One region of the Selenomonas sp. FC4001 genome, then DNA from elsewhere that is predicted to be linked to it. Evidence: predicted binding sites of a transcription regulator. Region 1 holds the regulator's gene; each other region holds the start of a gene.

Region 1 (10,471 bases):
CCTGCATCTGCGCCCGGTGCCCCCTGTGCGCCAGCGGCCTGAGCCTGCTGATATGCTGCGGCACTCATTTCATAGAGCGGCTTCTGCAGTTCTTCCGTAGCCTTCTTGATGGCATCCGTGTCGCCACCCTTGAGGGCTTCTTTGAGCTTATCAATGCCAGCCTGAACATTAGCAGCCTGCGTCTTATCTGCCTTGTCGCCGAGGTCTTTCAGGGTCTTTTCGGCCTGATATGCAAGGCTTTCGCCCTGGTTCTTAACCTCAACGGCTTCTTTCTGCTTCTTATCTTCAGCTGCATGCGCTTCAGCTTCCTTAACCATACGGTCAATGTCTTCCTTCGTCATGCCGCCATCGGACTGAATCGTAATCTTCTGTTCCTTGCCCGTGCCGAGGTCTTTTGCAGATACATGCACGATACCGTTGGCATCGATATCGAAGGAAACTTCAATCTTAGGAACACCACGCGGTGCAGGAGGAATATCGGAGAGTTCGAAGCGGCCCAGCGTCTTGTTGCCGGCAGCCATTTCGCGTTCGCCCTGCAGAACATGGATATCAACGGACGGCTGGTTATCCGCAGCCGTGGAGAATACCTGGCTCTTGTGGGTCGGAATCGTCGTGTTGCGCTCGATAATCTTCGTGCAGACACCGCCGAGGGTTTCGATACCGAGGGACAGCGGCGTAACGTCGAGGAGCAGTACGTCCTTAACTTCGCCGACCAGTACACCGCCCTGAATAGCAGCACCAACGGATACGCATTCATCCGGGTTAACGCCCTTAGACGGTTCTTTAGCGAGGAACTGACGAATAGCTTCCTGCACAGCCGGGATACGGGAAGAACCACCAACGAGGATAACCTTGCTGATGTCACTGCCGGAGAGGTCAGCGTCAGCCATAGCCTTACGGGTCGGTTCCATCGTGCGTTCTACGAGGTCACGGGTCAGTTCATCGAACTTCGCACGGGACAGCGTGAGGTCGAGATGTTTCGGGCCCGTAGCATCAGCCGTGATGAACGGCAGGTTGATGTTCGTCTGGGTCATGCTGGAAAGCTCAATCTTAGCTTTTTCGGCAGCTTCCTTGAGGCGCTGAGCAGCCATCTTGTCCTGAGACAGGTCGATGTTGTTTTCCTTCTTGAATTCTTCTACCATCCAGTCCATAACCTTCTGGTCGAAGTCATCACCGCCGAGGAACGTATCGCCGTTGGTTGCGAGAACTTCGAACGTACCGCTGGAGAGTTCGAGGATGGACACGTCGAACGTACCACCGCCGAGGTCGAATACGAGAACCGTTTCGTCTTCATCCTTGTCAAGGCCGTAAGCCAGAGCAGCAGCCGTCGGTTCGTTGATGATACGCAGAACTTCGAGGCCGGCAATCTTACCAGCATCTTTGGTAGCCTGACGCTGGCTGTCGTTGAAGTAAGCCGGAACCGTGATTACAGCCTGGCTTACGGTTTCGCCCAGATATGCCTCTGCATCAGCTTTGAGCTTCTGCAGAACCATAGCGGAGATTTCCTGCGGGGTGTAATCCTTGCCATCAATGCTGACCTTGTAGTCATTTTCGCCCATGTGGCGTTTGATGGAAGCAATCGTGCGGTCCGGGTTGGACACAGCCTGACGCTTAGCTAGCTGACCAACGAGGCGCTGGCCGTCCTTCGTGAAACCAACAACAGACGGGGTGATACGGCTGCCTTCCGGGTTCGTGATAACGGTCGGTTCGCCGCCTTCCATAACGGATACAACAGAGTTCGTCGTACCTAAGTCAATACCAATAACCTTTGACATGATTTATCCTCCTAAAAACTTTATAAACGAATTAATTAGCAACTACCTGCACCATGCTCGGACGGATTACACGGCCTTTGACCATGTAGCCCTTCTGCAGTTCCTGGGCGATGTCATCATCTTCCATATCTGCATTCTGCACGCGCATCACGGCCTGATGGAAGTTCGGGTCAAATTTCTGACCTTCCACTTCAATATGTTCGAGGCCGTTCTTCTTGAGGATTTCCGTGAACTGCGTGAAAATCATTTCCACGCCCTTCTGGAAAGCCTCGCCGTCTTTGGCTTCGGCGGCCATAGCGCGCTCGAAGTTATCCAAAAGCGGCAGCATATCTTTGAGCATTCCCTGGGTAACCACAGCGGAGAGTTCTTCCTTTTCCTTGCTCGTGCGGCGGCGGAAATTTTCAAAATCCGCCTGCAGGCGCAGGACACGGTCTTCCTTCTCCTTGAGCTCTGCCGTCAATTTTTCAATCTGGGCAGCAGCTTCGTCCTGAGGTTCCTGAGTTTCTTCATTTTCACTTTCTGCGCTTTCGCTGGCTGCTTCTTCCGCCTCATCGGCTTCATCAGCATCGACAGCATTGATTTCCTGCTGCATTTCCTCCAGCTTTTGCTCATCCTTCTTCTTTAATTCATCTTTCATGAATGATGGCAATTCCTTCACCTCTTTCCAAGGTATTTATATTTCGCTCCAATACTGGCAGCTACCAGTGAAAGCGTTTAATAACCTGTGTCAGATTACTGTTCATGTACTCCAAGAGGCTCATGGCCTTGGCGTACTCCATGCGGGTCGGCCCCAGCACTGCAATGGTTCCTAAGAGCTCACCATCCAAATGATAGGTCGCTGTGATGATGCTGCTGTCCTTGAAGTGGCTGTCCTCGTTCTCCTGACCGATGGTGACTTCCAAGCCATCACCGATATGAGCTCTGAGGATATCCTTCATGAGTTCTTCTTCTTCAAGGGTCATGAGCATATGCTTGACCTTTTCCACATCATGGTATTCGGGCTGTTCCAGCATCTTAGTCGTACCGCCTAAGTAGAGGCGTTCCTGCTTGCCGGTGTCAAGTGCCCGCTGGATAATGGACAAGGCCGATTCATAAAGGCCTTCGTCGCGGATTTCATCCCGAATTTCTGCCAGCGAGTGATGCTCGATTGTCTGCAGTGTATGGCCGGCCAGATTCTTGTTGATAACCGCCGCCATGCGCTGGAAGTCCTCGAACTCTGCTCCTTCCGGCATCTCCATAATCTTGTTTTCGATAAAGCCTGCATCCGTCATCAGCACCGTGATAACCCTGCGGCTGTCCAGCGGCAGGAACTGCAGGCAGCGGAACTGGGCCTGTGTCATCTGCGGCGCCAGTACCAACGAAACATTCTTGGTCACCGCCGATATCAGCTTGGCCGTTTCCTCAAAGACCTGGTCAATTCGCTGCACCCTGGTCTTATACCAGCGGTCAATCAGTGCTTTTTCTTCATCGCTTACAGGCTTGGGCGGAATCAGACCGTCCACATAAAAGCGATAGCCCTTGGAGGATGGCACCCGTCCCGATGAGGTGTGCAGATGCTGAAGATACCCCAGCATTTCCAAATCCGCCATCTCATTGCGGATGGTAGCCGGACTCACCCCCAAATCATGTTTGCGGGCCAGTGCACGGGAGCCTACCGGCTCTGCCGATTCGATGTAATCGTCAATAACGGCCTTTAACACCCGCTGCTTGCGCTCATCCAGCTCATACAGCTTACCGGTCATGTGCTCCCTCCTCCTGACTTCTGTTAGCACTCTGAAATGATGAGTGCTAAATTTAAGTCTATAAGAATGATACCGCGAATAAAACAAAAAGTCAAGTGATAAAAAGTCAAAAAATCAAAAATCCTTTTCCAATTCTGCCAGGGACGATTCCTTACCGATAATGAAGATGTTATCCCCCTCCGCAAAGCGGTAAGTCGGCGGCGGCGTAACCATGGTTTCATGGCCATGACGGATGGCCACCACGTTGACATTATAGCGTCCCCGCAAGTTGGCCTCCAGCAAAGTCTTTCCCAAAAGCCCTTTCGGTGTTTTGACATTGATAATCTTGAGACTGCCAGCCAAATCAATATAATCCACCGCATTGTCCGACACCAGATGCATCACGGTGCGGCGGGCCATATCCCGTTCAGAAAAGACTACCTTCGTCGCGCCGAGCCTGCGGGCCATGTCCGCATGACGGTCATCGATGGCTTTGACCAGAATTTCCGGCACATTGCGCTCCTTGCAGAGCATGGTCGCCATCAGGCTGGCTTCGAGATTCTTCGAGGCGATAATCACCGTGTCGAAATGGTCGATGCCCACCTGGTCCATCGCCCGGGCATCGCGCATATCAAAGCTCACCACCTGCGACAGGGATTCTGCCAGCGAGGATACCAGATTTTCATCCATATCCACGCCCAATACTTCATATCCCATTTCTTCCAGCGTCTGGGCTGCGCTGATGCCAAAGCGCCCAAGTCCCAAAACCGCAAATTGCCGTTTGCTTGCCATAATAACCCCTTCCTTATCCAATCATAATATCTTCTTCCGGATGTTTAATGGTGGATTGCTTCTGCCAGATAAAGGACAGCAGGAAGGTCATAATCCCCACCCTGCCCAACAGCATCGTCAAAGACAGCAGCCCCTTGCCCCAGTCATTCCAGCTAAGAGTTATGCCAATGCCCATGCCGACCGTGCCAAAAGCCGACACCGTTTCAAAAACCACATCTTCGAGGTCATGTACCTCACCATCGATAATGGAAAGTAATATTCCCATGGACACCACCCAAAGTGTACCAATGGTAAAGATGGCAAAGGCCTGATCCCGCAACTCCTTGCTGATGGCCCGGCCAAAGACGGTAAGTTCACTCTCCCCGCGGAAAACAGCCCACACCGACCGCATGATGACGAAAAAAGTCGTTCCCTTGATGCCGCCGCCAGTGGATAGCGGCGATGCACCGATAAACATCAGAATAATCATCACCAACTTGGTAATCTGTGTGCATTGCGCCAAATCAAAGGAGTTAAAGCCCGCCGTCCGGCAGGAAACCGACATAAACGCGGCGTGCGCTATTTGCTGCCCCAGTGGCATTTCCCCGATGGTATGACTATTCCCTGTTTCAATGCCCCAAATCAGGAGCGTACCGCCTATAATCAAAATCAACGTGCTGACCAGAACAATCTTCGTATGCAGGGAATACTTCCGCCAGCCGCCTGCATGCAGCACATCATACATCACGGTAAACCCTATCCCGCCCAAAATAATGGGCAGGCCAATCCCTGCCATGAGGAATATATCATCCGGCCGTTTACAAAGACTGTCATAATTGCCAAACAGATCAAAGCCCGCATTGCAAAAAGCCGACACCGCATGGAAAATTCCATACCCCACCGCATCAAAACCAATTTCAGGGTAAAGATGCCATGTGAGCAGCAACGCAAAAAAGCCCTCCACCACCAGCGTATAGATAATCATGCGCCGAATCAGGCCAAAGAGTCCAGCACGCCCGCTTTGATTTAAGGATTCCTGCAGGACAAGGCTCTGCTTCAGGCGGAAGCGATAGCCCATGGCATGCGCCGCCATGGTGGCCAAGGTCATAATCCCGAGGCCTCCCACCTGAATCAGCATGAGCATAACGCATTTGCCAAAGAAGCTCAAATCGTTCTTCACGTCCACTACTGTAAGCCCGGTAACGCAGGAAGCCGATGTGGATACGAAAAGCGCATCCATGAACGGCAGGCCCTTGTCGCTTGTGGTGCTGACCGGCAGCATAAGCAGCATCGTCCCTAAGCTGATCATCAGCACAAAACTCAGCAAAATGGTCTGGGTCGGCTTTAAGCGGAATTTCTGCTGGGCTTTTACATTTGTGACCTTATGCAGGAAATCTTCTTCCTCATCTTTTATCATCAATATCCTCACTCCCTTGTGAGCGAAAATCCATCATAACAGCTGACGGCAGGAAGCGCTGCCAGAACTTACACCAGCCGCTTCCTACCGTCATGACAATCTATTATTCCATTACTACAATCGCTTCGATTTCGCAAAGTGCCCCAGCCGGCAAGTCCTTCACTGCCACACAGCTGCGGGCCGGCTTGCTGATAAAATGCTTGGCATAGACTTCATTAAAAGCCTTGAAGTCTGCAATCTCTGCCAAAAAACAGGTGGTCTTTACCACTTTGCTCATATCGGTACCGGCTTCTTTGAGCACCGCTTCGATATTGCAGCAGCACTGTTCGGCCTGTTCTTCAATGGTCGTGGCCACAATCTTGCCTTCAGCAGGGTTGATGGCAATCTGCCCGGACAGATAGAGCGTATTGCCTGCCTTGATAGCCTGGCTATAGGGGCCTACGGCCGCCGGAGCCTTGTCGGTATGAATAACTTGCATGATGATTCCTCCCTAAAAAAATGGATACGGCACAAACGTACCGTATCCATTTTACCGCAATCTATATGTTGTTACAAGTTAACAGTCAGATTTTGATATTCGTGATAATGCGTCCGAGACGCGTACCGGACAGGAGGTTCCAGGTCCACTTGATGGCCACTGTGATGTTGGTATGGGTACCGGCCAGACGGATGAGGTGAATGAACATCCAGGCGCACCAGGCGATAAAGCCGGTCATTTCCGGATTCATGCTGGTCTTGGCCACGACAGCCTGACCACGGCCAATCGTTGCCATAGCCCCCAAATCCTTGTAGACGAAGGTCTGCAGATTTTCCTCACCGCGAATCAGGCGCAGGATGTTTTCATGTGCGACCTTGGCTTCCTGCGTGGCCACCGGCGCCACTGTCGGCAGCGGGCGCTCCGTGCCGTGACAGAAGTTAGCGCAGTCGCCAATGGCGAAAACATTCTTGCTGCCGTTGACGCGCAGGTTTTCATCCACGATTACGCGGCCTGCTCTATCCACTTCGCCACCGCAATCTGCGATAAAGGGAACCGCCTTGACACCAGCAGCCCAGATAAGAGTACCCGTAGGGATTTCTTCGCCGCTCTTGAGCTTGATGATGTGCCCGTCATAGCCGACTACCTGCGTATTGAGCAGGACTTCCACACCTTTGCCCCGCAGAACTTCCACCGTATGGTCACGAAGATTCTGCGGCATCATGGGCAGTACGTTAGGAGTTGCTTCGATAAGCTTAATGGAAACTTCGCTGAAGTCGAGATTGTGGAATTCCTTTTTCTGGATGCCCACCAGCTCCGAGATAGCACCGGCTTCTTCGATACCCGTGGGGCCGCCGCCGACGATGACGAAGCTCAGCATCTTTTTGCGTTCTTCCGGGTCCTTGCTCTTGTTGGCACGCTCGAACATATGGAGCACATGGTTGCGGATATGCAGCGCTTCCTGCAGGGACTTCATGCCGAAGGAGTGTTCCTCCACTTCCTTCATGCCGAAGAAGTTCGTAGTCGCACCAGCAGCCAGCACCAGATAATCATACTCGATTTCCCCGTGGTTGGTCAGAAGTACATTGCGGGACTGGTCAACGCCCTGGGCTTTCGCCATGAAGAATTCCACGTTGGGGTTCTTCCGGAAGAAAGTGCGGATAGGATAAGCGATTTCATCTGTAGACAATACCGCCGTGGATACCTGGTACAACAGCGGCTGAAACAGGTGATAGTTATGACGGTCTACCAAAGTGATCTCCACATCATCTTTCGCAAACAGTTTTGCCAGTTTGACGCCGCCAAAGCCTGCGCCTACTATAACGATACGCGGTTTCTTATCTGCCATTAAAAGCCCTCCCAGTCACTGCTCATTATAATTCGTGAAAAATTTAACTTTAACTTGTGAAAAAAAGCACTTTTCTCTCATGGATAACATAATAACACGTTCAGCGATAATTGCAAGAGGAAATTTACATTTTTCAGTCAATTTATTATTGTCTATTCTTAGCGACAGGAAATACGCCATTATTCTCTCCGACTTCCCCTTTTTTAGGCGTAAAAATGGAGACCGTCACATTTGTGCAACGGCCTCCAACGGGTAACGATTTATTTTTTGAAGAAGTGAATTTCCTTGTAAACCTGATGCTGAACATCGGATTCAAACAAGCGGTTCCAAGGGAAGTAAACATAGATTTCTTCCAGACTGGGGAACGGCGGCAGATTTTCCGTCGCGAAGCGTTTCATCATGGTCTGCGTGCGCAGGGACACAGCCTCGCGCTTGGCATCCAGACTGCCGTATACACCTTCGCCCCGCAGCCAGGTAAGCTGGCGGGCAATGGTATTGCGCACATTAGCCTGATACCCCCAGTCATCCAGATAACGGGTCAACAACAGGGCATCCACATCATCTTTCTTCATGTTGCGCACCAGCATGCCCTCACCAATGACAAAGCCGGAGCTGTTGGTGGGCGTGTTCCAGCCGGAATACGCACGAATCTTAAAGAGCAGCTTGCGTTTTTTCAGCTGTTCCATCAAAGCGTTGTCGGCGCCATTGGCATAGGCAATATCCGCAATGCCTACGGGATAGCCTTTGCCCACGTAATCGCTGACCAAATCCGCAAAGTACTTGGTGCCTTCCCGCTCCGAACCATCATTGCTGCGCGCATTGGCTTCGTAAGTCTTGCCATTGGGATTGGTATTGACCATCAGCACCAAATCCGCCCGCGCAGGGCTGGTAACCGGCATGCCGCCAGCCGCGATAATGGCATCCTGAATGGAAATGTTGATTTTTTCATCGGAATAGGCAGGCACGGTATTCGGCCCGCGTCCCCAGTTGTAGCGGGTATAGACAAAGGGCACGTCCCGGCGCAGGTTATTTACAGCTCTGGCCATCAGCAGCATGGCCATTTCGTCAATGCCTGCCATGGTCTGGAAGCGTGCCTTGCCCAAATCCTTGCCGGATTCCGACAGATGACGGCTCTCCATATGGGTCTGGCAATAAGGCGCATTATCATCCCGGCCCAGCACCAGATAGTCAAAGACATTGCCACGGGTGAGCTTGATAAGTTCCTCATTGACCGAATAATTCTTGCCCCTTCGTCCCAACCAGTCTGCCAAATCCTTTTTGGGAATAAGTTCCTGCAAAAAGGCCTTTTCCTTCGTCTCGCGGCGGCTCAGGCCCTCCACTTCTTCCTTGTCGCTGAGCACCGTGTAACGGAAGATATCACCGCCATAGCTGCGGTAGTACTTGGGTTCCTCATGGCCCGAAGCCTCACCGCTGCGAGGCGTGCGCATGATGGATCCAAAGACATAGAGCGGCAGTTTGGGATTTTCCTTACGGAACTGACGGAAGCGGGAAGCCCGTTCGAGCACTTCCCCCTTGTTGTAATTATGCTTGCGGGATCCCACCAGACTGCCATATACCAGCGAGTCCGAAGAAATCACCGCTGCCTTGGCATCCTTGGCATTGGCATGTATCCATGTCCAAAGAGCATCCGGATTGCCCAAATTCTCCCGGTTTCCCAGCAGATTATCCGGCGGCACGACCACCTCATACCCCAGTTTTTGCACGACCTCCGCGGTCTGTTTGTCCGAAATGGGCCGATTGTCATGGGGGATAAACAGAATCTTATCTGGCTTTACTTCCTTATGCCGGGCAAAACCGGCAGGCATAAACATCACCATAGCCAGTAGCAGGGCTAAAAAGGCAGTACCCCGCTTATACCAACTGGACAAAAAATCGCTCCCTTCACAGCAGGTTCAACTGCCGTCATTTATTCTTCTGTGGCAAAAGTGCCTTCAAATCATCTTTCACATCATCGGGTACATGGAGTTTGGTCTGGAACATGATGCCGCCCTCTTTCGGGGTGGCCTTCTCTATCTCAATCATGTCGAGCAGGCGGTGGCCATGGAACATGGTCTTGCCAAAGTCCGACTCTGCCAGTACCTTGCTGTAATCAATCCGCACGGAATTACTCTTAATCTCTACCGGCAAATCCTCGGAAATCTCCAATTTGCCTACCATACGCTGCGCCATGGCCAGCGATATCCGGGAAAACACCCAGGACATCAGTCCGTGATTGGGAATATTGCGTTCCCGCACCCGATAGACCATATAGGATTTGTCCCCATCATGGACAAATTCCTTCACTTCACCGGAAAGTTCCACCTTGCCAATTTTAGCCGTATCCACGGTAACATTCAACCGTCCGTTTGCCTTGGATTCAAGCACTACGGACTTGGCGGGACTATCTTCTTTGATATTCTTGGCAATAACTTCATTGAGCATTTTGTCCGACACAAAGAGATTACCCTGGCTGATTTCGGCCAGGGTTTCTCTATCCCATGTATCTTTAATGACCTTCAACGCCGGGCCATAGTCAGCAACTTTCTCCTGCACTTTGCCCCAGTCGATGTTCTGTAACTGCTCCTGCCAATTTGCTGGCAAATCAATCACTTGTTTTCCTCCTTAGTTTCGCCCTGCTCCTCGCGAACGCTCTGCCACAAATCGCGGGCTCTCTTATAGAGCTGAATATCGCGGTCACGCAGACTCTGGTCACCAATCAGGCGGGACAGATACTGGGTGGCTTTCTCAAGCTCATGCATGCGGTAATAAATAGCCCCCACCAAATAAACTGCCGTGTCATCGCTCATTCCGTTCTGAGGATAACGCTCCGTCATAATGGAATGGTCATAGAGGTCTGCAGCCTTCTGCATCATTTCAAATTCCTTGTCCTGTTCGCCGGAGTAACGGAAAATCCAGCCCAGCCCCAGGTACATACCGGCACGCTTTGCTAGTGGCTGGTCCGTC
Region 2 (10,471 bases), on a different contig from region 1:
TTCCATCGGGGCTGAATCAAAGGATAGGGGGGCTTTCAAGTATAAGTTCCCACCCAACTTAAAGGGAATACAGGAAGAATTCCTCGATGAGATTTTAAACCAGCGTTCGCAGGATATGCTGGAGAATATCCTGACGGCAGAAGAGCGGGAGGCCATCTATGATTTGGTTATGGGTGGCAGGCCGCTCGATATCCATAAGCTGGCTTCGATTTTCCGTGAGCGCCGCCGCTTTGCCAGCTCACTGGATATATTTATGTCCAGTGATTTCTTTGACATCATTCAGCGGGTCTATATGGAAAAATACAGTTATTTGCCCTTTACGGATTTTTTCTGGACCATTCGCTCCATGCTGCTGCCTCTGCTCTATCTGTTGCAGCAGGATTTGCCGAAAGCAGATGTCTATCATAGTGTGGCTACAGGGTATTGCGGCGTGATTGGCGCCATGGCGGCCGAAATTTATCATAAACCTTTTATCATCACGGAGCATGGCATCTACTCCCGGGAGCGGGAAGTGGAAATCATCAAAAGCGATTGGGCGCAGGGGGATTTTAAGTCTGTCTGGATTCAGTATTTTTATAATTTGGCAAAGCTGTCGTATAAGACGGCGGACAGGGTGTATACCCTCTTTGAACACAATGCTGAAATTGAGCAGGATTTGGGCTGTGCCCCGCATAAGATTGGCATTGTGCCCAATGGTGTGCATATGGAGCGCTTCGCAGGAATCGGGGAGTTGCAGCCCCATGAGGGGCCGTTAACCATCGGTGCGGTGGTGCGGGTGGTGCCGATTAAGGATATTGTGACCTTGCTCCGGGCGTTTTTCCTGTTTCAGGAAGAATTTCCCGATGCCCGCCTGGTGATTATGGGGGGCTATGGGGAGGACAAGGAATATTACGACTTGTGCCAGCAGACGGTTTCCATGTTGGGCATAAACCATGTGGAGTTTGCGGGGTCCGTCAATGTGGCAGAGTATCTGCCTAAAATGGATTTCTTAATGTTGTCCAGCATCAGCGAGGGGCAGCCCCTAGCGATTTTGGAGGGCTTTGCGGCGCATCGGCCTTTTGTGGCTACGGATGTGGGCTGCTGTCGGGAACTTATCTATGGTGACAGTCAGGATGATTTGGGCACGGCAGGCGCTGTAGTGGCCCCGATGGATTTTGAGGCCATGGCCGGGGAAATGATTCGCCTAGGCAAGGATTTTAAGCTGCGGCGGCAAATGGGCAACATTGGTTATGAGCGCACCCGGCGCGGCTATACCTATGAGCTGTTCATCGAACGGTACCGGGAGATTTATCAGATGTATGTGCAGGAGGCATAAGGGAAAGTGGCAGGCGTAGGTTTTGAGTTAAAGAAATTGTTTACGGCCCGCACGGCGGCAGGCCATATAAAAGCATATTCCTATTCGGCCATCATCACGGCCGGCCCCTTTGCCCTGATGACCAGTATGGTCTTGGCCGTGCAGAGCCTCTTTGCCTATTATGGCATTGAGGGGGAAGCCAGCCAGGTCTTTGTGGCTTCGGTGGTATACGCCTTTGTGTTTTCCCAGATTCTATCGGCCGGCTTTATCATGGTTTTGACCCGTTATTTGGCCGATTCCCTGTCCTTGGGCCGCTTTGAAAATGTGACTGCGTCCCTCTTTGGCATGGGGGCCATCATCACGGCGCTGGGAGCTGTGGCTGCGGGGATTTTCTTCTGGGATAAGCCCTTGCCGCTTCTGACCAAGTGGCTGGGGTATCTCTTTTTTGCGGAACTATTGCTGGCCTGGACGGAAAGCGTTTATCTGTCGGCAGTGAAGCGATATTCCCGCCTGCTCGTCAGCTATTTGACCGGTGTGCTCGTGAGTGTTTTTCTGGTTTGGATTTTTTTGACCCAGACCAGCCTGCAGCCGGAACAGTCCGGGCTGCTCGCCATGGATATAGGGATGGGGCTTATCAATCTGCTCTTTTTGCTGCACATTACCAGTTACTTTGGTCTGAACAAAGGTGGGCAGAATTTTGCCTTTCTGCCGTATTTTGAACGTCATTGGCGGCTCTTTCTTACGGCTGTCTGCTATATGCTGGGGCTTTTTTTGCCCAATATCATCATCTGGCAGGGGGATTGGGGTGTAATGGTAGGTGGTACGTATCTTTACTCACCCATCTATGATGTGGTGACCTTTTACGCCTTCCTGTCCATTTTGCCGCTCATGACCATGTTTGTGGTGACGGTGGAGACGAATTTTTATGAGCGCTATGCGCATTACTTTGCTTATATTACCCAGAAGGGCAACTTTCGGGAGATTGATGATGCCCGCAAGGATTTGCTGCATACACTCTGGTTTGAGCTGCGGCATATTACGGAGTTCCAACTGGTGTTCACGCTGGTGGCGCTGGCAGTGGGGAACTATCTTCTGAGCTGGTCGGGCATTACCTACAATCAGGTGAATATGTATAATGTACTGCTCTTTGGGGCCTTCTTTACCGGATTGCTGCAGCTGGTGTATATTCTGTTGGTTTACTTCGATTATCAAAAAAGCGTTCTGAGTTTATCGACGGTGTTTTTCCTGTCCAATCTGTTGCTGGGGCTTTGGGGACTCTACTATGGTGGCAGCTACAGTTACGGGTTCACTTTCTTTTTGGCGGCGGCGCTGTCGTTTATCTGGGCCTTTGTCAAGCTGAATCATTTTGCGCAGCGGATTAATTATCTGGTGTTCTGTTCCCAGCCGGTGTTTTACCGTTCCACCAGCGGGATTCTGACGAGGTTCACTCTGTGGCTTTACGGGGATAAGTATGTAAATCTGGAAACGGCAAGGAGCGATAACCATGAGAACAAGCCGTAGGGCAAGACAGCGGCTGGCAGAAGCAGCTCAGCTGGAAGAGGAGGGCCGGAAGCGCTGGGGCGCAGTGGCCTTTCGCATGAGCCGTAAGCGCCGTAAAAGGTTGGCTAAGGCACAAGTGGGGGAAGAACCCCGCCTCAAAAGATTTGTTCTGCAGCAAATGCGCATGACTCGCAGCCGTAAGCGGAAGATGCGGGAGGAGGCGGCCCTGCGGCAAACCGCGAAAGCGGCTTCCATCAGTGCTTTGGCTTTATTGCCGCCTATGGCCGGGGAAGCGGCAGGTATCAGCAATGCCATGAATGATATTCCGGCGGCTTTTGAATCCCTGCGCAATGACAGGGACAGAATAAGGGATTTCAAGGAGGCGCAGCAGAATGCTGCAGAAGCGGCCCAGGCCTTGCTCGAGGCTAAAGCTGATTTGCAGCAGGCAAAAGCAGATAAGGAAAATGCGGCCAGCGCCCTTCTGGAAGCACAGCAGAATTTGGAGAAGGCCAGCCTGAATCTGCAGCGTATTGCTCAGGAACTGGCGAATGCCCAGCTGGAAAGTGCTCAGCGCACTCGGGAGGCCATTGCCGCCCAACAGGCGGTGGCAGATTTTGCCCCGCAGGTATGGGCACAGGAGGGGGCCGTGGCAGACGTGCAGGCACGCCGCAACAGCACGCAGGCAGCCTATGAAAGACTCGGCAGGGAGCTGGGACATCTGCGGACGGAAAACGATGGATTAGAAGAACGTATCCGTCAGGCTTGGGAAAGTGTGGGATATGCACAAAACCGGCTGAACGATGTTATGGCCATGGTGAATGGGGCACAGGCAGCTGCGCCGGAGCGGCAGGCTGAGGAAGCCCAATGGGAGGCCTATGAAAAGCAGCTGGAATCCCTGGATGCTGAGGTGGATGATGCCGAGGCCTTGCTGGATGCACTGAACAGCCAGCTCGATGACCTGCAGGATGCCCGTATGGCTGCGGAAGATGCCGAACAGGATGCCCGGGAATTGGTGCAGGATTTAACGGCAGAACAGGCCGAAGCAGAAATAGATGTGAAGGAAAGCGCCAATGATGTAACGGAGGCTGAAAACTGGCATGAGGAAGCCATAAGCGGTGTTGCAACTGCGGAAAATAATTTAACAGAAACCCAAAACTGGAAGACAAAAGCCGATTATGATTTAGCACACTTTGGGGAAGGCAAGGGGCTTAGCACCGGCTTTGAATATTACACCTGGCATGGGGCCGGTTTGCCCAGAGGATACCAGCTGTATCAGCCTGTTGAATTTTATGCGACGGAGAAAAAATGGGATGTTTCCCTGTCTACTGGCTGGCTGGTTTCCGATACCGGCCTTCCGCATGGCCGCGTCAGTGGCTGGACGGATACGCAGCTGGGCCTAACCTATAAAAATGACCATAAAATCAATGATGTTCATTATAAGCTGACCGTCAACGCGCCGACAGGAGAGCAAAATGCGCATCAAAATGCCATGATGGCGGATAATTTGGCGGCCTTCAGCTCCTTCAGTGAAGGCTGGCAGTTTACGCCGGAAATCGAGGCAACCCACAGGCTTACGGAAAGAGACAGCCTGATAGGCAGGTTGAGCTACACGATTAGACGGGATTACAGCTATCGGATAGAATATGAAGATACAGATGCAGGAATTTATGACCCGGATGTTGCCATGGAAATATCTCCCCGCAATAAGTTCCAGCAGGAAATCGAATATCGTCATATCGGCGAGCAGCAGCAGTTTTCGGCGAAACTTATCCATGTGAATGCCGTCAGCGCTTACTATCGCAACCGATATAGCAGCGGGCGCTTTGAAGATGGCGAGGATTGGACTTTGCAGCTTTACGGCAGTCAGGATATCGACGAGCGCAATTCCTGGCAGTATTACCTATGGGGAAATTATCAGGCGGGTGATGTCGAGGACATCTATCGCTATTATGGCGGTTGGGGCTTAACACATCAGTTTGATAAAAAGCAGCGGGGCTATGTACTCCTTAACGGTGGCGGAAGCTACGGACAAAGCTACAATTGGCGCACGAATACCTGGCGGGGCAATCGTCATTTGTATGCGCTGACGCTTGGCTATGCGTATCGCATCGATGATACCTCGGAACTGCGGGCCAAAGTGGAACGCTATTATATCCAGGGCAGTGAGACAGATTCATACCAGGGCTGGAAGATGAGTCTGATGTGGAATCAATCCTTTTAAGTGCCTATATAAAATAATCCCCTTGGCGGTATATCAGAACCGCCAAGGGGATTATTTTTATTCGTTTCCATTTTGGAAATACTGGTAGACATCAATGACATCGAGAAAAGCGCCGTCAAAACCGGCGGCCAGGATTTCATCCAGATAGGCATTAGGATTGCCATAGAGCAGGTGTTTCCACTCCGGCATCCAGAATTTTACGCGGTAGTTATCCTGCCAGTCATCGTTGGGGGCGTCCAGCCAATGGGGGCGCTTCTTTTTCCATTCCGGCTGCCAATAGTGACGATAGGTTTCCGCCTCGCCGACGCTCATATAGGCCAGCACCAGGCGGCGCCCGCCATGGGCTTTGTGCTTCAGTTTTTCCACCTCACCAGCAGTCAGCAATGTATCGCCGGCGTAGAGGTCGATAATCAGCATATCGTAGTCGGTAGCTTGCAGCTGGGAAAGGTATTCTTCGCGGGAAGAAAATTTACCGGGATTGAGGAGAATCAAATAATTTTTGACATCCTGCAGCCGGGTAACATCTGCCGTATTTATATTGGCAGATGGGTACGGGGGCAGTTGGTCTAAATCGCGATAGGGGGTGGCCAGCGGAATGTAGCCCTTGGTTAGGCATTGCTGCGTAGCATCTGCCGCCTGACGAGCGTCTTTTACATAGTCCAGCACGAATATGGGCAGGCCGCCTGCTTTGGCGGCATCCAAGGTTTGCAGGAAAAATTCTTTTTCCTCGGGAGGCGTCTTCTCGCCATCTTTCATGTCAAAGCCATAATGGACGGATTCCGCCAGTTGTCCATCCACAACCTGCAGCATCTTGCCGACATTGGCAGGCGTATTGCCATCGATGGGCAGATATAAGGAGGAGCCGCCATTGGCCAGCAGCTGGAACCGGGGATTTTGTCTGTGCGCGTAGTCGTGGAGTTCCCCTAGAAGCCCTACCATGGCGGTGTCATAGCGGGCGGGAGCAGAGGCTTCGCTGCCCGACAGGGTTGCTGTACTGGCAGCCAGGATTCCGAGCCCTAAAAATAAACGCTGCCACCAGGTCTTGTCATTGTTCATCATGATTGCCTTTCCTTGATGATATTTTAGTGATGAGCAATTATAGCATGTTTGCCCGTCAGGAGCAAGATGTCTTTGGACAAAGGTTTTGTTGAGATTGCGGTAGAAAAATAGCGGTGAGTGGTTTATAATCATAAATGTATGTATTATGCTGATATTGACGGGGCGGCTTGTCCTGGATGGGGCGCAGTTGTTCCTTGTATATGATTGGGGAAGGTAGGGAAACGTTTTGTTGGAAATTGTTGCACAGCCAGTGGTGCTTCTAGCACTGCTGGGCGTATTGATATTGGCCATTGGCCTTATGCGTGTCCGTCATGAGTCCTTTGACACGCACACGATGGTTACTTCGGCGTTGCTGCTGGCGCTGGCGGTGGTTCTGCACCAGCTGCATATCTTTCATCTCCCGCAGGGGGGAAGTGTGACGGCGGGCGCAATGCTGCCGTTGATTCTGATTGCCTATCGCTTTGGTGTGGGCACTGGGGTGTTGGCAGGTTTTGTCTATGGCATGATTAACATCATACAGGACCCCTTTATCCTTCATCCGGTGCAGGTGCTTTTCGATTATCCGCTGCCCTTTATGGCCATGGGGCTGGCAGGTCTCTGCCGCAATCATCTGTATGGGGGAACGGCACTGGCCTTCGGCGGGCGGTTCCTGTGCCATTTCATTTCCGGCGTGGTGTTCTTCGGCAGTTATGCGCCCGAAGGCATGAGTCCCGTGTTGTACTCCCTGACCTTTAACGGCTCTTTCCTGCTGACGGAATTTGCCATCTGTTGTCTGATTCTGAAAGTATTGCCCCTCAAGCGGTTGGTGGAAAAAATGATGCCGGTTCATTCGTAAGAAACAAATAGGGAAATCCCTTCGTATATTTCCAGTTTGACAGTTCGTGCTTATGGTATCTCGTTCATGCGTAGTCAGGGACGAACGGGGAGTAATTTTTCTGTTTTCCGCTAAACGACCCCCTCGTTAAATAGCGATGTCCAGTTACCTGCGCCGGGCAGGCCAACGGCGCTGCTTTCAGCGTATTTGCTTAGCCTCGTTCTACATGTGGCCGGCCTTCACTGCGTTCAGGCAGTCGCTCCTAACAGAAAAATCACTCCCCGTTCGTCCCAAGATGCGGATTAGCCTATTGCCACGAACTCGTTGCTCTCGTAACAAGAACATCGATGTGATTGTGGCTTTCAGCCGAAACGTGGCAAATATATATAACCATAACTTTGGGTGGAGGTGGGGATGCTTTTGCGCAAACGAGCGACTGCCCGAACGCAGTGAGGGATGGCCCGCAAACATTCGTTACTGGATGCTGAGCTGAGCATACGCGCCGCCGGCCTGCCCGGCGCTAGTAAATAGAAAGCGCTTTTTATGCTGGCGGGGCATTTTAGCGAGCGGCGCAAAAGTATTCCCACCTCCGCCCTATTGAGCTGTAACAGATTAATTTAAGCTCGCACTAACAAATGCAATTTCACGACTTATTCTTGTAACAATGATTACAGCTGAGTCCGTAGAATTCTGCTACAATAAACGGGAATAAATTTTTGGAGGCGGTATTTTGAGTAAATGGGCAGTAATTTATTCCTCGGTGACAGGCAATACGAAAATGGTGGCGGAGGCTATTGCCGGGGCGGCAGAGGAAGCGGATATCTTTCGGGTGCAGGAGGCTCCTGTTGACTTGTCAGCCTATGACATTGTGGCTATTGGTTACTGGCTGCGGCTGGGCCAGCCGGACCCTTTGACGTTGAAGTATCTGGCCAAGGTTCAGGACAGCAAGGTGGTCTTCTTCCAGACCCACGGCGCAGAGCCTACCAGTGAACACGCCATTACCTCTTTTGCCCGGGCAGGTTATAAACTCGGGGCGGGCTGTGAGATTCTCGGCACCTTTGGCTGTCAGGGAAAAATCAATCCAGCCTTGCTGGAAAAGCGCAAACATGCCGGGAAAGATGATCCCCATGGTGGTGCTGAAAGTCAGAAACGCTGGCAGCAGGCCGCCAGCCATCCCGATGAACAGGATTTGGCAGACGCTCGGGATTTGGTAACTCGCATGGAGCGCAAACTGGAATTGAAGAAAAAGTTCCTAGCCAAGCAGGCGGCCAAATTGGCGGCCCTGCAAAAAGAAGAATAAATGACGCCAGGAGGCGGCTGACTTGTCAAAATTGACAAGTCAAAGCTGCTCCCTGGCTTTTTTTGTGCGAAATGACAAATTTGACTTTTTGCCGTTTTTAGCGTATACTAAGCCATGTACGTTAGCACTCCAAGTGAAAGAGTGCTAAATCTTAGGTAACGTAATATTTTACATAAAGAGAGGCGTAAACACATGGCTAAAGAAACCCATGAATTTCAAGCGGAAACAAAACAACTGTTAGACCTCATGATTCATTCTATTTATACGAACCATGAGATTTTCCTGCGGGAGCTTATCTCCAACGCATCCGATGCGATTGACAAGGTGCATTTTGCCAGCCTGACGAATCGCGATATCCTCGAAGGAGATGACAGCTACGAAATCTTCCTCGAACCGGACAAGGAAAATCATACCCTGACCATTCGCGATAATGGTATCGGCATGAGCCGTCAGGAAGTTATCGAAAACATTGGCACCATCGCTAAATCCGGCACCAAGGCATTCATGGAACAGCTCAAGAAGGCCAAGGAAGCTAGCGAGGGCGCTGAGGGCAATACCGACAAGGAACTTATCGGTCAGTTCGGTGTAGGTTTCTACTCTGCCTTCATGGTAGCCGAAAAGGTGGTTATCGAAACCCGCAAGGCAGGCGAAACGGAAGGTACGCGTTGGGAATCCACGGGTGACGGTTCCTACAGCATTGAAGAATGCGACCGTGACAAGCGCGGCACGAGCATCACGATTACTCTGGGCAAGGAATTCTTCGGTGATGATGCCGAAAATGACTTCACGGAAAACTACACGCTCGAACGTTTGGTCAAGAAGTACAGCGACTATGTGCGCTACCCCATCAAGATGAACTTCGAGCATGAAGAAACGCCGAAAGATGATGAGGGCAAGGAAATCGAAGGCGCTGAGAAGGTTAAGACCATCGAATGCCGCACGCTGAACTCCATGCAGCCGCTTTGGACGAAGAACAAGTCCGACATCAAAGAGGAAGAATACGACGAGTTCTTCAAAAATCAGTTCCATGAATGGGAAAAGCCCATGGAAGTATTCCATACCAAGGCTGAAGGTTCTGTGGAATACACGGCGCTGCTCGCCATTCCTTCCTGCGCACCGTTCAATCTCTATCATACGGATTATGAACCGGGGCTGCAGCTCTATTCCCGTCATGTGTTCATCATGGACAAGTGCAAGGACCTGCTGCCGGATTACCTGCGCTTTATGAAGGGCCTGGTGGATTCTCCTGACCTTTCCTTGAATATCTCCCGTGAACTTCTGCAGCAGAGCCGTGAACTCAAGGTTATCGGCAAGGCGCTCGAAAAGAACATTCTCAAGTCTCTGGCCCGCAAGCTTAAGAACAAGCGTGAGGATTATGAAAAGTTCTGGAATGAATTCGGCAAATCCCTCAAGATTGGCGTTTACAACAGCATGTATGCTGGCAGCGACACCATCGACAAACTCAAAGACCTGCTGCTGTTCATGAGTTCTAAAGAAGGCAAGCTGGTTACGCTGAAAGAATATGTAGAACGCATGCCGGAAAGCCAGAAGAAAATTTACTATGCTACGGCCAAGGATAAGGAAACCATTGAGCACCTGCCGCAGATGGAAACCCTGCGCGATAAGGGCCTCGAAGTGCTTTATCTCTTGGACCCGGTGGATGAATTCTGCATTGAAACCCTGCGTGAATACGAGGGCAAGAGCTTCCATTCCATCAGCCGTGGCGACCTCGACCTCGACGATGCCGAAAGCCAGGAAGTCAAGAAGGAAACGGAAGACATTCAGAAGAAGAATGATGACCTGCTCAAAGACATCAAGGAAGCTTTGGGCGAAAAGGTAGCTGACGTTAAAGTTTCGGCCCGTCTGAAATCCAGCGCCGTCTGCCTCGTAGCTGACGAAGCAGGTCCGTCCCTGTCCATGGAACAGACCTTCGCTGAAATGAACAATCCGATGTTCAAGGCTAAGCGCATCCTCGAAATCAACCCGCACCATGAACTCTTCACGCGCCTGCAGAGCCTCCATGATGGCGGTAAGGAAAGCGCTGACTTTAAGGATTACTGCGACCTGCTTTACACTCAGGCACTCCTTATCGAAGGCATCCTGCCGGAAAATCCGGTGGACTTCGCCAATAAGGTAGCTAAGCTCATGGCAAAATAAGTTCATATAAAAAGGACCGAAGTCCTATTGAAAAAGATACTTTCATCTCGTATCCTAGGTACAGGTGAAAGTATCTTTTTATTAAATTAAATGCTACCAAAGATATTAGAGCGAACAGGGCAATAA
Region 3 (10,471 bases), on a different contig from region 1:
TCCCATTTCCATTCTCTGCTTAATATTTTACCTGCTTTCTTCCAAAAAAATAAGCCCCCCAGGGGGTTATAAAATCCCTTGGGGGCTCAAAAATTTATTCACTTTATCATACCAGATTGATGGCCCAGCTAAAGGTTTGCACCAGCCAGGAACCGATGCTAAAACCGCTGTTGACCTGTTCTGACAGCATGGGTACCTGCTCTACGGCTTCGCCGTTATAGCGGACCACAATATTGCCTACCGGCGTGCCTGCCTTCAAGGGAGCAGATACCACCTTGGGCACATCATAGGCCAGGGAATACTTGCTCTTATCCTCGCCGTTAATCAGCGGGTACGCAATATCCTTGGCGGGATAAACATGCGTGGAAGCTTCCTGTCCATTGGTAACCCAAACCCGATGGCGGGTGCGTTCCTTGGATAACGCCTTGGACAGCTTCACATGGGAAAAACCATAATCCAGCAACTTTTCCGCATCCTTAAACCGGTCATCAGGAGTTGGTGTCTTCATCAGCACCACGATAAGTTCCACACCATTACGCTGTGCTCCGGTGGCTAAGCAGCCGCCCGCGGCATTGGTCCAACCGGTCTTAATCCCCGTCATGCCCTCGTATTTGCCCAGCAGCTTATTGGTATTATGCGCGCGGAAGGTCTTATTTCCCGGCGAAGTCCAGTAGATTGTCCGCTGCTCCTGCTTGACAATATCCCGAAACGCCTGATTCTGCATGGCATAGCGGGCCAGCTTAGCCATATCACGGGCCGTGGAGTAATGTCCCTCTGCCGTCAGTCCATTGGGATTAACAAAATGGCTGTCCTTCATGCCCAGTTCCTCGGCCTTGCCATTCATAATATTGGCAAAGGAGGATACACTGCCTGCCATGGATTCTGCCAAGGCCACAGCCGCACCATTATCCGATTCGAGCAACATGCCATTCAGCAGCTCATCCGTGCGGATGGTTTCTCCGGGCAGCACGCCTAAAGGTGACGATTCCGTGTAAGCTGCCGCAGGGGACATGACAATCTGGGAACGCAGATTCATCTGCTCTAGCGCCAAAATTCCCGTCAGCATCTTGGTCATGCTGGCCGGGTACATGCGCGCGTCGGCGTTTTTCTCCCAAATTACCCGGCCTGTGGAAGCCTCCACGATAATGGCCGATTGGGCAGTAATCTCCGGCTCGCCGCCTTCTCCGGCCGCTACCGGCAGCTGTACCGACAGCATGCAGGCAACCAGCAGCAAAGTTGCAATCTTATGCCAGAATTTCAAAGTACCTATCTCCCTTAATCTATAGCAAAAATAAAAAACTAATAAGGCTCTCCCAAAGGAAAGCCTTATTAGTATAGCACGTTATGGCCTTTTATGCATGAATTTTTTTCATGTTTATGATGATGTAATTACATCATGCCCGGCATGCCCATGCCCGGAGCACCGCCAGCCGGCATAGCCGGTTTTTCTTCCGGCTTGTCAGCAACCAGCGTTTCCGTGGTCAGAACCATGGAAGCGATGGAAGCAGCGTTCTGCAGAGCGGAGCGCGTAACCTTAGCCGGGTCAACGATACCAGCTTTGATCATGTCAACGTATTCATTCTTGAGGGCGTTGAAGCCGATGCCGTCGCCAGCCTTCTTCACTGCTTCAACAACTACAGAACCTTCGAGACCAGCGTTGTCCGCAATCTGACGAACCGGTTCTTCGATAGCACGGCGAACGATGTTTACGCCAACCTTTTCGTCGCCTTCCACGTTGATTTTGTCGAGTGCCGGCAGAATGTCGATGAAGGTCGTGCCGCCACCAGCTACGATACCTTCTTCAACAGCAGCGCGGGTTGCGTTGAGGGCATCTTCGATGCGGTATTTCTTGTCCTTCATTTCCACTTCGGTAGCAGCACCGATTTCGATAACAGCAACGCCGCCAGCCAGTTTAGCCAGACGTTCCTGCAGTTTTTCCTTGTCGAAGTCAGAAGTCGTTTCAGCAATCTGCTTCTTAATCTGAGCTACGCGAGCTGCGATAGCGTCCTTATCGCCTACACCATCAACAATCGTGGTTTCTTCCTTCGTGGAACGAATCTGACGAGCGCGGCCGAGGTCGTCAAGCGTTACGCTGTCGAGTTTGCGGCCCAGTTCTTCGCTGATAACCGTACCACCCGTGAGGATAGCGATATCTTCGAGCATAGCCTTGCGGCGGTCACCGAAGCCAGGAGCCTTCACAGCCAGAGCCTTGAAGGTGCCGCGGAGCTTGTTGACAACAATCGTCGTCAGAGCTTCGCCATCAACATCTTCAGCGATAACAGCCAGCTGCTTGCCCTGTTTTACAACCTGTTCCAGAATCGGCAGGATGTCAGCAATAGCGGAAATCTTGCGATCCGTAATCAGGATGTACGGATCATCGAGAACAGCTTCCATCTTGTCCGTATCCGTTACAAGGTACGGGGAGATGTAGCCGCGGTCGAACTGCATACCTTCCACAACGGAGAGGTTCGTAGCCATGGATTTGGATTCTTCAACGGTGATAACGCCGTCCTTACCAACTTTTTCCATAGCTTCAGCGATGAGTTCGCCCGTTTCTTCGTTAGCGGAAGAAATCGTAGCAACCTGAGCGATGTCAGCTTTGCTTTCAATCGTCTTAGCCTTGGACTGGATTTCGTCAACCAGAGCAGCTACAGCCTTGTCGATACCCTTTTTGATGATCATCGGGTTTGCGCCAGCAACAACGTTGCGCATACCTTCACGAATCATAGCCTGTGCGAGGAGCGTTGCCGTCGTCGTACCGTCACCAGCGATATCGTTGGTCTTGGTAGCAACTTCTTTCACGAGCTGTGCGCCCATGTTTTCGAACGGATCTTCGAGTTCGATGTCGCGGGCAATCGTTACACCATCGTTGGTGATGGTCGGAGCGCCGAATTTCTTTTCGAGCACTACGTTACGGCCTTTCGGGCCAAGGGTTACTTTTACGGCGTTAGCCAGTGCATCAACACCGCGGCCCAGAGCGCGGCGAGCTTCTTCGTCAAACAGAATCTGTTTAGCCATTTATATTACCTCCAGAAAATACGCTTATTAGAGAATTGCCAGAATATCGCTTTCGCGGACAATCAGGTATTCCTTATCGTCAACTTTAACTTCGGAACCGGAGTACTTGGAGAAAACAACCGTGTCGCCAGCTTTTACTTCCATAGCAGCGCGCTCACCGTTTTCCAGAAGTTTGCCTGTACCTACAGCTACAACCGTGCCCTTCTGGGGCTTTTCTTTAGCCGTATCCGGCAGTACAATCCCGCTGGCGGTCTTTACATCGCCTTCAGCAACTTCGATGACAACTCTTTCGCCCAATGGCTTAATCATAGGTATCTTCCTCCTATATTATGAAATACGTCGTTAGTTTGTTAGCACTCAAACATCCCGAGTGCTAAGCACAGTTCTTATAGTACCTTTTTTTAGTCAAAATGTCAAGTTGTTATGCTAAAAAAGTCAAAAAAACAAAGTTTATTTCCCACAGCTGTTCGTTGCGCTTAATGCTCAAAAAAAGTATAATGAAAGGGTGATTGAAAATCTCTTAGGGAGTGTCTTATTTTTATGAATCTTTCCAACACGGCCCTGGGCAAAATCGTCGCCCTCACTTTTTTCGGTACAATCCTGACCGTCCTGATTGCCGGCGGCATTTCTGTAACGGTCACCAATCAGAATAAAATCATCATGGGTGTACAGGCCCATGGCACCACCATTGCGGGCATGAGCAAAAGCGAAGCCCATAAATACTTCGCGAGCCTTGCCGCCAGCAAATTGCAGCGCAAAGCAGCCGTACTCACGTATAAGGAACGAAATTTCCAGATTGACCCGGCGGACATCAACCTGCATGGCAACGTGGATGAAGCCGTGGAAGCCGCCTACAGCATTGGCCGCAAGGGAACGGCTGTCGAAAATCTCATCAGCCAGATGTGGTGTGCCATCTTCGGAGCCACTGTCACCATGGATGCCAGCTTTGATGAGCAGCTGCTCCAAAACAAGCTGCTGCAGATAAAAACCGCCATTGATACCCCGCCGATAAACGGCACCGTCACCCTGCAGGCAAACGGCAGTATCCAAAAAACAGCTGCCGTCACCGGACTGACTTTGGATATCGCGCCTCTAGCCGAGGAAATGACGCCGGATTTCAAATCCCTCAATCTCACGGTGCGCAAGGAACTTGTCCCTGCCGAGCAGCCGCCCTTTGTCCAGAATAGTGATTTAGCAGCCATCGATGGTGTCTTAGGCTCCTATACCACCAGCTTTTATCCCGGTGACCGCGGCGATAACATTGGCCTGGCCGCCAGCCATCTGCAGGGCGCATTAATCCGCAGCGGCTCCACACTTTCCTTTAACTCTATTGTAGGCCCCCGCACTTATGACGCAGGTTACAAGAACGCCGGCGTTATCGTCTACGGCCAGCACGCTATCGATGTGGGTGGCGGTGTCTGTCAGGTAAGTTCCACACTTTACAACGCGATTTTGCTGGCAGGCCTTACGCCTGTGGAACGCACAGGTCACTTTGCTTCCTCTGCCTATGTTCCGGCAGGACGGGATGCCACCGTGGCAGACGGTCTCATCGACTTCGTCTTCCGCAATCCCCTGCCCCATCCCGTCTACCTCACCATCGCCAACAGCGGCAATACTCTGACCATTTACGTTCTGGGCACCAAAGCTGACTTGGGCGGCAAGAGCATTGCTCTGGTCACGGAAGGCAGCACCATGCGCCCGTCCCTCTACCGCCTTTGGATGAAAAACGGCGAAGTTGTTGACCGGGAATACCTCCACACAGATGCTTACGAACCATTAAAGCATACCTAATCCATTCAGGTTCATTTATCACAACTAACAATAAAGGCCGGTGCAACTATTTCTGTAATGTTTGACGCGAAGCGTCTCAGTGAAAGAAATAGTTGCACCGGCCTTTTACGAGCTTTGCTTAATATTTAGATGTCAACCAACAGCTTAGCAGATTCCCGTCAGCATATAGAAGATAATGCACAGGAACGGAACCAAGAACTTCATGCCCATAATCATGGCAATGTCAAAGTAAGATTCCTTATGGGACAGACCGCAGATAGCCAGCAGAGTTACCAGTGCGCCGCAATGCGGAACCGGGTCGATACCTACGGAAGCTACCGCCACGATACGATGGAGAACCTCCAAGGGAATCCCTGCGGCGATGGCCATGGATGCCCACTGGTCACCCAACGCCGACAGAGCAATGGTCAAACCACCGGAAGCAGAACCAGTAATGCCGCACATGATATTCGTGGTAATAACCGCCGACAGCAGCGGGCCAAAGGAAGCGGCAATGCCCACCAGCCATTCCGTCACAGGCGCAAAACCTGGCATAGCGGTAATAACGCAGCCGAAGGCATAGCCGGAAGCAACATTGAGCGCAGCAGAGCCAGAGGACAGTGCCGCATAGTTGACGGTTGGCAGGAAACCATCGGTGACTTTCAACCGTTTGCGGCCGATGTAGGCAGCGGCAATACTGCTAAGAATCAAAGCCACGCTGATAGACCAGATGGCCGAAACCTTACCTACATGAGAAGCCAGTAGTGTCAACTTCAAGGGCACAAAGGCAGCCAGACTTTCCTCATTCCAATGGAAGCCCCATTCCCAACCAAAGGGATTCGAGAGAATCACATTGATGACAATAACCATAAGCAGGGGAACCATTGCCCAATACCAGGGAATATTAATTTTCGGATTGCGTTTCTTACGTCCGTCACTGCCATGGTCACCATAACCTTCTCCCTGTGCCTGCAAATGTTTTGCCCTTCGGCCAATCCAGCCCCAGCCAATCAGCAAGAACAACAGGGAAGCAAACAAGCCGATGCCCGGTGCCGCCCAGGTACTTGTCTGAAAATATGAGGACGGAATAATATTCTGAATTTGCGGTGTGCCGGGCAACGATACCATGGCAAAGGAGAAGATACCAACCCAAAGCGCCGCCGGCAGCAACCGCTTGGGAATGTCCGCCTTCTTAAACACCACCGCACCAAAGGGATACATAACAAAGGCCACCACGAATACGGAGAGCCCGCCATAAGTCAAAGCCCCGCAGCCCATCAATACCGCCAGAATTGCCCGCTTTTCCCCAAGCACATCCACAATCTTGCCGGCGATGGCCGAAGCCAGTCCCCCTTTTTCCATCAGCTTAGCGAACACTGCCCCGAAAAGGAATACGGGATAATATGTCTTCACATACTCCGCTAATCTGGTCATATACAGCTCGCTGTACACCGGCAGTATATCAAACATACTGGCCAGCGCCGCCAGCCCCGCGAAAAACGGTGCAATCAGAATAATTGACCAACCGCGGTAAGCAAAATACATAAGTCCTAAAAGTGCTAATCCAATACAAAGTGCTTCCATGGTGTCCAAAGACTCCCCTCAAATTATTATCCACTATCCCCGATAGTCATGGGAACACGTCCCCTATGTAAATGGAAAAAAATAAGCTCCGATAAAGCTATCGGAGCTGCTGCAAGAACGCAGACAATCCATAGAACTGAATGAAATGTATGAGCATTTCTTCCTGTCAGATAAAACCGACAGGAAAAACCTTTCGACGAAATAGGCAAAATAATAGCTCTTCCCGCGTAGGGAAGAGCTCATTTACGCTACTCGAAAATACCCACACTAACCCAGGTTCTAAAAACTTTTCAGTACCGATAAATCTCCATCCCCATCACTCGCAGGTCAAACGGCGATTGTTAATCAGGCAGTTCTCCTGGCTCCAGATCAACATTTATCTGCGCCTTCCCAGGATGAACTCCCAGTGACATAACTATGCAGATAAACTCCCTGTTACAGTGGCGGGACCGCGCCGGCTTATACCGGCTTCCCTATTAAGTCTAAGACACCTGACCCAACCATATTCGATTGTGCTTTCGTTTACAGTATGTATATTAGCATAAATTTTCTTTATTGTCAACGCAATAAATAATTTTCATCTCAGCCAATATACGTTACTTCATTGCCCTTGATGGTGGTGATGTTCCGATTGGGCAGACCATCCGGCATATCCGGATAACCCAGACTGATGGAACCGAAAACCCATTCGTCATCCTTCATGCCGAGTTCATGGAGATAGTCCAGCAGCACCGGATTATCCTGCAGCCAGCGCAGCTGGTTTATCCAGCAGGCGCCCAAGTCCAACGCATTGGCTGCCAACAGCATATTCTCCATGGCGGCACAGCTATCCGCCATATTGTTGCCATAGTCCTTCTTATTGGCTACGACAATCAGCACCGGGGCATTGTACTTGAAGACGTAATTCCCCTTCTTGGACAGCTTGATAGCGCCGCCGATATTGGCTTCATTTTCCGGCGTAATCTCCATCTTGGCAAATTCAGACTGCACCAATTCCACCAATTTATTCAGCACCGCCGCATCGCGAATCACCAAAAAATGATTCGTATTCTTGCTCTTACCGCTGGGTGCCCGGCGGCCTGCTTCGATAACTTTCTCCAGCAGGGACGACTCCACCATCGTGGGCTTAAATTTACGGGTGCTATGCCGGGTCGCAATTACTTCTAAGATTTCTTCCTTCATGATTACCACCTTTACTCTGGGAACTTACGTACATTGTAGGATTCCTTGATTTTTACCGCCAGTTCATCCAAGGTAATGCCGCCAATGGATTCCACTGCGGCAAGCACTGCCCCTTCCACCAACGGACAGTCCAACATTCTTACCTTGCTGTCATCCTTGTCCTCGATAACGATTTCCGTGGTCATTACGGCACTGCCCATATCCATGAGCACGGCCACACCGTCATCGGAGTACACTTCATCGATAGCGTCGCTTATCTTGCTATAGCTTGTCCCCAGGCCGCCATCATCCAGTCCCCCTGCTGCCACTAACGGCGCATTGGGAGCCATCATCTTAGCGATTTCCACAACTCCTGCTGCCAATTTTTCGCTATGTGATACGATTACTATCCCGACCAAATTACTCACCCCACCGTGAAGACTTTCCTTACAAACATTTTTCGATTTCCTGCAGCATATACAGGGAAGACGTAGCTCCCGGGTCCTGATGGCCAATGCTGCGCTCACCCAGATAGCTGGCCCGCCCCTTCGTGGCGATAATGGTCTTGGTGTATTCCACACCTTTGGCAGCCGCCTCAATGGCCTTGGACAGAGCATCCTTGAGTTCGTCACCGCCATCAATTGCCTCAGACAAAGCCTTATAGGCCGGGCACAGGGCATCGAGCATGGTCTTTTCTCCCTCTTCGCTCTTGCCCCGCATCTTGATGCCGCCGATAGCGGCCTCCATGGCCACGGCAAATTCTGCGGCAGTAGCTTCCGTCTTGCCCTTCAACGCATTGCCAGCCTTCATAAAAGCTGTGCCATAGAGCGGGCCGGAAGCGCCGCCCACATTGGAAACCAGCTGCATGCCCGTTCCCTTCAGCAGGCCGCCGATATCGCCGCCTTCCAGTTCCGGCAGTTTTTCCAGCACCGACTTAAAGCCCCGTGCCAGATTGATACCGTGGTCACCATCACCGATTTCATTGTCCAGTTGTGTTAAAAAATCTTTTTCTGTTTCCATCCGTGCTGCAATAGCCCGGATGATTTCTGCTGCTTTTGCTGTGTCTAACATAATGGTCTCCCCTTTTACTTAACGTTTCAAAGCTGGCGTATCGGCCTTGGCATCATACAGAGCTTTCATTTCATCATCAAGGCGCAGGAGCGTCAAGGAGAAGCCAGCCATTTCAATGGAGGTCATATAGTTGCCCACCATGGTGTCATAAACCTTTACGCCCTGCTCCTTGAGGTAATCCTGCACAAAGTTATTGATGACATAGAGTTCCATCAGCGGCGTTGCCCCCATGCCATTGACCATGACCACAACTTCCTGTCCCTTGAAGTCAATGTCTGCCAAAATCTTGTCCAGCAGTTTCTTGGCAGTTTCATCAGCTGTGCTGAGTTTTTCCCGCGTAGTGCCCGGCTCGCCATGAATACCGATGCCGATTTCCACTTCATCCTCTGCCAGTTCAAAGCCCGGCTTGCCTGCAGCCGGCACCGTGCAGGGAGAAATAGCCATGCCCATGGTGCGGACGTTAGCGATAACCTTTTCGGCTACAGCCTTGACTTCCGGCAGACTTGCGCCCTGCTCGGCCTTGGCCCCGGCAATCTTATGCACCAGAATGGTACCAGCCACACCGCGGCGGCCCGTGGTATAAAGGCTGTCCTTTACAGCCACATCATCATTGACTACCACATAATCAGCTTCGATATCCTCATCTTTTGCCATGTCGATAGCCATTTCAAAGTTCATCACATCGCCGGTGTAGTTTTTGACAACGCAGAGCACGCCTTTGTCCGTAGCCACTGCCTGAATACCGGCAAAAATCTTGTCCGGCGTCGGTGAGGTAAATACTGCGCCAGCCACAGCCGCATCCAGCATGCCTTCCCCGACGAAACCGCCGTGAGCTGGTTCATGACCGCTGCCGCCGCCACTGACCAGAGCCACCTTGCCCTCTTTTTTCTGGGCGCGGACAACCACATTGCCCTCATCCAGCTTGCGCAACTTATCGGGAGCCGATTTTACCAGACCAAGAATCATCTGCTCCTCTACGGACTCCACACCATTGATAAGTTTCTTCATTGTCAAAATCCTCCCTTGTGGGCTGCTGCCCTGATTTTATACACAATAACAGACAGTTCCCCCTGAGGAAACTGCCTGCTAGTTATGCCTATTTAATCACCATAACCGGAATGGGCGATTCTTCAATCACCTTTTGACTGACGCTGCCAATAAGGGCTCCCTTGAAGAGACCTAACCCGCGGCTGCCCATGATGATCATGTCGCTGTGTTCCTGCGCGGCTACACGGATGATAGCTTTATGGATACTGCCCGTCTCCACATGCTTGGCTGCCCGCAAATCCTCAGGAATCTTCTCCCAGATGCGGTCAAAGACAATATGGCTGGGGATATCCTTATTGATATTACTGGAAACATAAACAAAATCCAAATCGGCCTTGCATTTTTCCGCCAGGAAAATGGCTTCGTCCACTGCTTTGCAGCCGTTCACCGAGCCATCAACAGGCACGAGGATTTTTTGAATTTTCCCCATAATAAAACCTCCTTAAGAGTTTATTCCGATATTATTACCATTTATGTCTTTATTTCGCGATATACATGCCTAAATCCTGCACGTGTACAAAAAAATCCCTGCTGAAATTTCAGCAGGGATTTACTGTATCTTTATTGGTGCGCTCGGCGGGAGTCGAACCCACGCTTTCAGCTCCGGAGGCTAACGTCCTATCCACTGGACTACGAGCGCTTAACAACAGTATTTATCTTACCATATACCGCTGATTATTGTCAACCATCCGTAAACAATTTCCCGTGCATTTATTAAGTTGTTGCATACTCCAACGCAGATTTTTTCGTATACATGCGGTCGTAATAATCCTTGTATTCGCCGCTGATGATGTTTTCCCACCACTGGCGGTTATCCAGA

What was found. The regulator HrcA, encoded in region 1, represses chaperone genes, less so after heat shock. The targets are predictions, from matches to a motif close to TGTTAGCACTCNNNNNNNNNGAGTGCTAACA.
Region 2: the regulator HrcA is predicted to act here: its motif matches at 8,308-8,338, upstream of htpG (molecular chaperone HtpG).
Region 3: the regulator HrcA is predicted to act here: its motif matches at 3,367-3,397, upstream of groES (co-chaperone GroES).

Annotation. Positions count from the first base shown of each region.
Region 1 is NZ_KL370794.1:159,882-170,352, reverse strand. It holds gene dnaK (molecular chaperone DnaK) at 1-1,775, opposite strand, end outside; gene grpE (nucleotide exchange factor GrpE) at 1,807-2,412, opposite strand; gene hrcA (heat-inducible transcriptional repressor HrcA) at 2,474-3,517, opposite strand; gene T320_RS13710 (potassium channel family protein) at 3,632-4,288, opposite strand; gene T320_RS13705 (TrkH family potassium uptake protein) at 4,302-5,684, opposite strand; gene T320_RS13700 (RidA family protein) at 5,788-6,162, opposite strand; gene T320_RS13695 (NAD(P)/FAD-dependent oxidoreductase) at 6,248-7,507, opposite strand; gene T320_RS13690 (DUF4127 family protein) at 7,768-9,345, opposite strand; gene T320_RS13685 (hypothetical protein) at 9,431-10,117, opposite strand; gene T320_RS13680 (DUF2225 domain-containing protein) at 10,114-10,471, opposite strand, start outside.
Region 2 is NZ_KL370793.1:418,929-429,399, reverse strand. It holds gene pelF (GT4 family glycosyltransferase PelF) at 1-1,315, shown strand, start outside; gene pelG (exopolysaccharide Pel transporter PelG) at 1,322-2,815, shown strand; gene T320_RS11755 (hypothetical protein) at 2,799-5,015, shown strand; gene T320_RS14425 (endo alpha-1,4 polygalactosaminidase) at 5,073-6,074, opposite strand; gene thiT (energy-coupled thiamine transporter ThiT) at 6,301-6,909, shown strand; gene T320_RS11740 (flavodoxin family protein) at 7,619-8,188, shown strand; gene htpG (molecular chaperone HtpG) at 8,381-10,345, shown strand.
Region 3 is NZ_JNJF01000014.1:86,987-97,457, reverse strand. It holds gene T320_RS07505 (D-alanyl-D-alanine carboxypeptidase family protein) at 107-1,261, opposite strand; gene groL (chaperonin GroEL) at 1,390-3,018, opposite strand; gene groES (co-chaperone GroES) at 3,046-3,327, opposite strand; gene T320_RS07490 (VanW family protein) at 3,559-4,809, shown strand; gene T320_RS07485 (GntP family permease) at 4,954-6,372, opposite strand; cobalamin riboswitch at 6,703-6,882, opposite strand; gene T320_RS07480 (nitroreductase) at 6,955-7,554, opposite strand; gene dhaM (dihydroxyacetone kinase phosphoryl donor subunit DhaM) at 7,566-7,961, opposite strand; gene dhaL (dihydroxyacetone kinase subunit DhaL) at 7,981-8,604, opposite strand; gene dhaK (dihydroxyacetone kinase subunit DhaK) at 8,623-9,612, opposite strand; gene T320_RS07460 (universal stress protein) at 9,701-10,081, opposite strand; tRNA gene T320_RS07455 (tRNA-Arg) at 10,217-10,291, opposite strand; gene rfbB (dTDP-glucose 4,6-dehydratase) at 10,366-10,471, opposite strand, start outside.